DNA from 3 places in the Cellulomonas sp. NPDC058312 genome. Region 3 is predicted to be linked to each of the others. Evidence: riboswitches for the same ligand, from Rfam matches in the RefSeq annotation. Region 3 holds a riboswitch; each other region holds the start of a gene.
The links. A riboswitch is a leader RNA that binds a small molecule or an ion and turns the genes downstream of it on or off. The one in region 3 is predicted to bind S-adenosylmethionine.
Positions count from the first base shown of each region.

Region 1: another riboswitch for S-adenosylmethionine. It lies ahead of ACFVXN_RS05595 (LLM class flavin-dependent oxidoreductase); the one in region 3 lies ahead of ACFVXN_RS15850 (methylenetetrahydrofolate reductase).
Region 2: another riboswitch for S-adenosylmethionine. It lies ahead of ACFVXN_RS11125 (DUF1737 domain-containing protein); the one in region 3 lies ahead of ACFVXN_RS15850 (methylenetetrahydrofolate reductase).

Region 1 is NZ_JBHVZE010000002.1:275,847-278,093, reverse strand. It holds gene ACFVXN_RS05595 (LLM class flavin-dependent oxidoreductase) at 1-763, opposite strand, end outside; SAM riboswitch class IV at 1,096-1,210, opposite strand; SAM riboswitch class IV at 1,433-1,529, shown strand; gene ACFVXN_RS05590 (NADPH-dependent FMN reductase) at 1,591-2,151, shown strand; gene ACFVXN_RS05585 (flavin reductase family protein) at 2,148-2,247, shown strand, end outside.
Region 2 is NZ_JBHVZE010000003.1:466,033-468,279, reverse strand. It holds gene ACFVXN_RS11135 (O-succinylhomoserine sulfhydrylase) at 1-130, opposite strand, end outside; gene ACFVXN_RS11130 (rhodanese-like domain-containing protein) at 127-579, opposite strand; partial or broken gene ACFVXN_RS11125 (DUF1737 domain-containing protein) at 594-779, opposite strand; SAM riboswitch class I at 786-896, opposite strand; SAM riboswitch class IV at 995-1,110, shown strand; gene ACFVXN_RS11120 (aminotransferase class V-fold PLP-dependent enzyme) at 1,159-2,247, shown strand, end outside.
Region 3 is NZ_JBHVZE010000005.1:159,773-162,019, forward strand. It holds partial or broken gene ACFVXN_RS15845 (SDR family oxidoreductase) at 1-782, opposite strand, end outside; SAM riboswitch class I at 932-1,027, shown strand; gene ACFVXN_RS15850 (methylenetetrahydrofolate reductase) at 1,033-2,082, shown strand; gene metE (5-methyltetrahydropteroyltriglutamate--homocysteine S-methyltransferase) at 2,091-2,247, shown strand, end outside.

The DNA of each region.
Region 1 (2,247 bases), on a different contig from region 3:
CCGCCGACCGCACCAGCGCCCGGAGGCGGCCCGCCTCGTCGGGGTCCGCGGCGGTGACGCGGGCGACGTCGGCGTGCCGGCCCGCGACCTCCGCGGACGCACCGCCGGACACGGGGACGACCACGACCGGCCGGGTGGTGTCACCGGGGGCGGGCGCCGTCCGGCCGCGGACCGCGAACCGGACGCCCTCGTGGTCGACGTGGAACCGGCCCTCGGGGTCGAGCCGCACCGCGCCCACGTCCTCGGCGCCCTCCCACACGGCGTCGACCTGCCGCACCGCGGCCTCGGCGTGCGCGGCCCACACCTGCTCGTCGAGGTCGGCGCCCGGTGCCGGGGCGGACAGCTGCCACCCCGCCGACGCCCGACCGGCGCGCTGCACCCCCCGGACGGCGGCCGCGAGGTGCGCAGGCTCGACCTCACGGTGCGGCACCCCGGCGACCAGCACCGTCCGCAGCGCGACCGGCGCGACCCGGGCGGCCGCCACCGCGGCGTCCAGTCGGCCCGGGACCTGGCGGCGGCCCGGGTGCAGCAGCAGGGCGTCGCCGAGCACGACGAGGTCCAGCAGCCCGCGGTCGGCGCGGTGCACGAGGCGGGCCAGCCGCTCGCCGTCGAACGGGCGGGCCGCGACCGCACCCTGCGGCCCGTGGCCGCCGGGGCGGGCGCCGACGGCGGTCAGGTCGAGGCCGAGCAGGGCGGTCCGGCGCTCGCTGCCGGGCGGGTCGCGGTGGTCGCGACCGGCGGGTCGCGCGGTGGGGCTGGGCATGACGGCTCCGTTCGAGGGCGTCCGGGGTCGCCGGGGCGCGGCGACGCGCACCGGGGACCGGTGGGACGAGCGGGTGGGCCCGGCGGGCGGGCGGGAGGTCCCCCGAGGGCGGGGAGGGCGGACGCGCGGTGGCGCGGCGCGGGCTACCGGTCGGGGCCGGGCCGGGTCACGGCCGACCGGACGCCGACGGGTGGCGCGGGTCTCGGGTGGAGGTCAGCGACAGCGACAGCGGGCCGCGGGGGGCCCGGGCTGCGCGGCGGCACGCAGGGAGGAGGTGGTGTGCGCCACCGTGCTCCGGCTCATGCTGTCTCCTTCGTGCACCCGCCGCGGCGGGCTCGCGTGTTGCCGGCTGCCGGTCGGCAGCGGGCCTGGTCCTCACCCGGGGCACCCACCCGCGCGGGGGGTTGCCGTCCGACCAGCCGGGGCTACGCGTCGGAGCTCATGACCTGCCGGGCCCCGCAGCCGGCCACCGGGTGGTGGCGACGACGTGATCCGGTGCCGGGGAACATACGAACCCCCGGCGACCGCGTCAACGATCCGGCCGTCCGTCTCGCATTCCGGAGCGTTGTCACGGGACGAAGGTCCCGGGCAGGACGCACGGTCCCGGATCGTGAGAAGTCGGGGTCCGGTGCTCGGTCCCGGCGCCGCGCCCTGCTACAACACCGCCGAGGTCGAGAGTCCCAGCGCCAAGCCCCGGCTGGCTGGGCAGCAACCCCACGTCACGGCGGGGTGCTCCGGGAGATGACCTGGCCGTCGGCCGGGCGCCCGCGACGTGGTGCCCGCTCCGCCGCACGGCAACCGTGATCGACACCCTTGCGAGGCACTCCATGACGTCCCGTCCCCCTGCCGTCGTCGCCGTCTCCGGCAACCCGCGCCCCGGCTCGCGCACCCTGCTCGCCGCGCGCACCGCCGCCGACCGCCTGGCCGCGCTGCTCGGCGCCGACGCGCTCGACGCGATCGACCTCGCGGAGCTCGCGGGCGAGCTGCTGGCCCCCGTCCACCCCGCCGCCGACGCCGCGCTGGCCCGGCTGGCCGTCGCGGACGTCGCGGTGGTCGCCACCCCCGTCTACAAGGCCTCCTACACCGGCCTGCTCAAGGCGTTCCTCGACCTGTACGGCCCGGACGGCCTCGCCGGCGTCGTCGTCGTGCCGCTGGTCGTCTCGGGGAACCCCGCCCACGCGCTCGTCGGCGAGGTGCACCTGCGGCCCGTCCTCGTCGAGCTCGGCGCCGTCGTCCCCACCCGGTCGCTGACCGTCACCGAGGCGCAGCTCGCCGACCTGGACGGCGTCGTGGACGCCTGGCTGCTGCGGGCCGAGCCGGCGCTGCTGCGCGCGGTCGGCGCCGGTGCGGCCCGGGGCACCGTCGGGGCAGGGGCGGTGGCCCGGTGACCGCCGAGCGCGCGGACCTGTCCGCGTTCGAGCGGCTGCTGGCCGAGCAGGACGAGCCGCAGCTCGACGCCCAGCAGTTCAAGTCCGTGTTCCGCC
Region 2 (2,247 bases), on a different contig from region 3:
GGAACGCCGTGCGGACCTGCCCGCCGCGCACGGCGAGGGTGTCGGGGCGCAGGGTGTCGCGGGGGAGCCGCGGGTCCTGCCAGTCGCCGGGGCCGGGAGCGGGGGCGGGGCCGGGGGTGGGCGCGGTCACGCGGACCGCCACGGCAGGCCGGCGGCGCGCCAGCCCCAGTGGCCCCGCTGCCCGTCGGGGCCGACGTCGCCCTCGAACCCGCTGAGCACGTTGTACGCCGGACCGAGGCCCGCCGCGGTGGCGGTGGTCGCGGCGGCGACGGACCGCACGCCGGACCGGCACAAGAACACCACCGGGCGCGGCTCGTCGGCGGTGATCCCGGCGGCGGCGAGCTCGTCGAGGAACGTCGGGTTGGGGCGGCCGAACGCGTCGGTCCACTGGACGAACGCGGTCCGGTCCTGCGCGTCGAGGTCCGCGGTGTCCGGGACGCCGATGCCCTGCCACTCGCCCTCGGTGCGGACGTCGACCAGGACGGCGCGCTCGTCGGACGCGAGCAGGTCCCAGGCCTCCTGCGGGGTGAGGTCGCCGGCGTAGCCGGGCCCGTCCCCGTGTCCGTGCTGCGCGCTCACAGCGGGCGCACCGTGCTGGTCGCGGCGGCGGGCAGCACCACGGCCTGCGCGACGATGACGCGCTCGCCGTCGTGGGTCGCGGCGGGGCCGCCGTGCAGCTCGTAGCCCTCGGCGAGGGCCGCGCTCACCCGCTCGCAGAACGAGCGGTCGTCGGGTCCCGTCAGCAGCCGGTAGCGCAGGCGGTCGTCGGTGTCGGTCATGCGTCTCCTCCATCGGACCTGGCGGAAGCACCCTCGGCCGGCCCCGTGCACGGGGCACAGGACCGCGGGTTGCTGCGGCGTCGACGAGCCAGATCTCTCGGCCGCTCTGGATGGTGCGGCGATGCTACGCCATGCCGCCGCGGGGGTGCTTCACCCGGGTCGGAGGGTGGACACGTGTTGACATGCCGGGGCGGGCGCTCCCTATCCTCGGGGCAGGTCATGAGTGCCAGCACTGAGCCCCGGCTTGCTGGCCGGCAACCCTCCCTCCGCGGCGGGGTGCCCCGGGTGACGACCTGGCCGTCCACCGTTCGGTGGCCGGCAAGCGCGGGGTGACCCGGCCGTACCCGGGCCCCCACCGATTCCTCTCGGGGGTAGTCCCATGTCCGTCGCCACCACCGCCACCTGTGCCACGACCGAGGCGCCCGACCGCGCCCTCCTGCCCGTCGTCGGCGCCGACACCCGCGTGCCGCTCGTCGACGGCCGGTCCGTCGCGTACGCGAACCTCGACTACGCGGCGTCCGCGCCCGCGCTCGAGGCCGTCGCGGCGCGGGTCGTCGAGGTGCTGCCGCTGTACGCGTCGGTGCACCGCGGCGCCGGGTACCTGTCGCAGGTGTCCACCGCGCTGTACGAGTCGTCCCGGGCGACCGTCGCCCGGTTCGTCGGCGCGCGCCCCGACGACGTCGCCGTCATCACCCGCAACACCACCGACGCGCTGAACCTGCTGGCCGGCTGCGTGCCGGACGGCGGCCGGGTGCTGGTGCTGGACGTCGAGCACCACGCGAACCTGCTGCCCTGGGTCAGCGCGTTCCGGGACACGGGTCGCACGGCGACCATCCTGCCCGCGGCGCCGACCGTGGCCGCGACGCTGGTCGCGCTGCGCGACGAGCTCGCGCGCCGCCCGTACGCCCTGGTCACGCTCACGGGCGCGTCCAACGTGACCGGGGAGGCGCTGCCGCTGACGTCGGTCGTGGCGCTCGCGCAGGAGGCGGGGGCGCGCGTGGCCGTCGACGGCGCGCAGCTGCTCCCGCACCGGGCGTTCTCGCTCGCGGAGTCGGGCGTGGACTACGTCGCGTTCTCCGGGCACAAGACGTACGCGCCGTTCGGGGCGGGCGCGCTCGTGGGTCGCCGCGACTGGCTGGACGCGGGGACGCCGTACCTGGCCGGCGGCGGCGCGGTGCGCGACGTGCGCACCGACCGGACGCTGTGGCAGCCGGCGCCGGCGCGGCACGAGGGCGGCTCGCCGAACGTGCTCGGCGCCGTCGCGCTGGCCCAGGCCTGCGACACCCTGCAGGCCCTGCCGGCCGGTGCGCTCGCGGCCCACGAGGAGGCGCTGCGCGACCGGCTCGTCACCGGGCTCGCCACGGTGCCCGGCGCCCGGGTGCTGCGCCTGTGGTCGGACTCGACCGACCCGGTGGGCGTCGTGTCGTTCACGGTCGGCGACCACGACTCCGGGCTCGTCGCCGCCTAC
Region 3 (2,247 bases):
CGGCGCCGTCGGCCCCGGGCTCCGCGGGCCCGCGCGGCGCGCCTGGTGGCCTGGGTGGTGGTGGCGGCCCGCCCCCCCACCCCGGCGTCGGGCGCGTCGGACGGCACCAGCAGGCCGGGCGTGCCCCCGGTGCCGAACGGGTCCGCCGCGGGGTCGACCTGCACCTCGCGGGGGTCGCCGGCGGCGGTGAGCACCCGGCGGACCCAGACGTCGGTGGGCATCCGCTCCGGCCCCGCGAGGTCCACCCGACCCGCCTGTCCGCCCGTGCCCGTCGCCAGGTCCGCGAGCACGTCGACCACGTCGTCCACCGCCACGGGCTGCACCACGTCGGCCCCGACCCGGACCCGCCCGTCGACGGTGCCCTGGTCCGCCACCGCGTCGGCGAACTCGAAGAACTGCGTCGCCCGCAGCACCGTCGTCGGGACGCCCTCGGCCGCCGCCCGCTCCTGGGCGACCTTCGCCGCGAAGTACGGGTTGCCCGGCACCCGGTCGACGCCCACGACCGACAGCAGCACCGACCGCCGCACCCCGGCGCCGGCCGCGGCGTCCGCGATGTGGACCGCCGACGCCGGGAAGAACTCGCCCGCCCGGGTGAAGTCGGGGGTGTTCGTCGCGTCCACGACGACCTCCGCCCCGGCCACCGCCGCGGCGAGCCCGGCACCCGTCCACGTGTCCACTCCGGTGCGGCGCGACGCGGCCACGGCGTCGTGCCCCCGCCCGCGCAGCACGGTCACCAGCCGCGCCCCGACCAGTCCTGCTCCCCCGACCACCACGATCCGCATGTCCGGTCCCTCCGTCGTGCGGGCCCGGCGGGCCCGCTCACCCCCTGGACGACGCAGCGGCCCACGATGTGAGCGGGTGTGACGCGCACCACGACTCCGTGACGCGTCAGGGGCACTGGACGCCCCGCCGGAGCCGCCCTACTGTGGCCGCACCATCCAGAGCGACCGAGAGACCTGGCTCGACGACGTCGCAGCAACCCCCCTCCCCGTGAGGGTGTGGGTGCTTCCGCCAGGTCCGATGGAGCTGACGATGAGCAGTCACGACGTACCCGTGCACCCGCACGACCTCGACCACCCGCGCGCCGCGGTGGTCGACGGCCTCGGTGCCGTCGACCGGCCGACCGTGTCCTTCGAGCTGTTCCCGCCCCGGAACCCCGACGCGGCGCCGCGGCTGTGGTCGACCGTGCAGCAGCTCGCCGCCGTCCGGCCCGACTTCGTCTCGGTCACCTACGGCGCGTCCGGCAGCACGCGGGACACCACCCGCGCCCTCGTCCGCCGCCTGCTGCGGGAGACCTCGCTGACCCCGATCGCCCACCTCACGTGCGTCGCGGCGTCGCGGGAGGACCTGGCCGCGACCGTCGAGGAGTTCCTGGACGAGGGCGTGCGGTCGTTCCTGGCGCTGCGCGGCGACCCGCCCGCCGACGGCTCCTGGGCCCCGCACCCCGACGGCCTGCCCACCGCGGCCGCCCTGGTCCGCCTGCTCCGCGAGGTCGAGGCCCGTCGCTGCGCGAGCAGCCCCGCGCAGGCGGTCCGCGCCGCGACCCGGCACCTGTCCGTCGCCGTCGCGGCGTTCCCCCGGGGCAACCCCGGTGCCGGCAGCACGCGGGAGCAGGACGTCGCGGCGCTGCTGGCCAAGCAGGAGGCCGGCGCGGACTTCGCGATCACCCAGGTGTTCTACGACGCCGCGTCCTACCGCGAGCTGCTGGAGCTCGCCCGCGACGCGGGCGTCACGATCCCGGTGATCCCGGGGATCATCCCGATGACCGACCCCGCCCGGCTGCGCCGCGTGGCCCAGCTCACCGGGGTGCCCGTCCCCGCGGACGTCCTGGACCGGCTCGACGCGTTCGACGGCGACGACCCCGCGGACGTCGCGCGGCGGCACCGCGTGGGCACCCGGCTCGGCGTCGACCTCGCGCACGCCGTGCTCGACGGTGGCGCGCCGGGGATCCACCTCTACACGTTCAACACCCACGGCCCCGCGCTCGACCTCCTCGAGGGCGCCGGCCTGGGAGGCGACGGGCCGCCCGCGCGCGCCGCCGTCGCGACCGACGACCACCTGACCCCTGTCCCCACCACCTGAGGCGAGAGATGACCGAGCAGACCCACCCCTTCCCGTCCGGCACCGTCCTGGGCTACCCGCGCATCGGACCCCGCCGGGAGCTGAAGAAGGCCCTGGAGGCGTTCTGGGCCGGCCGCGCGAGCGCCGAGGAGGTCGAGGCCACCGCCGCGGACCTGCGCCGCCGGA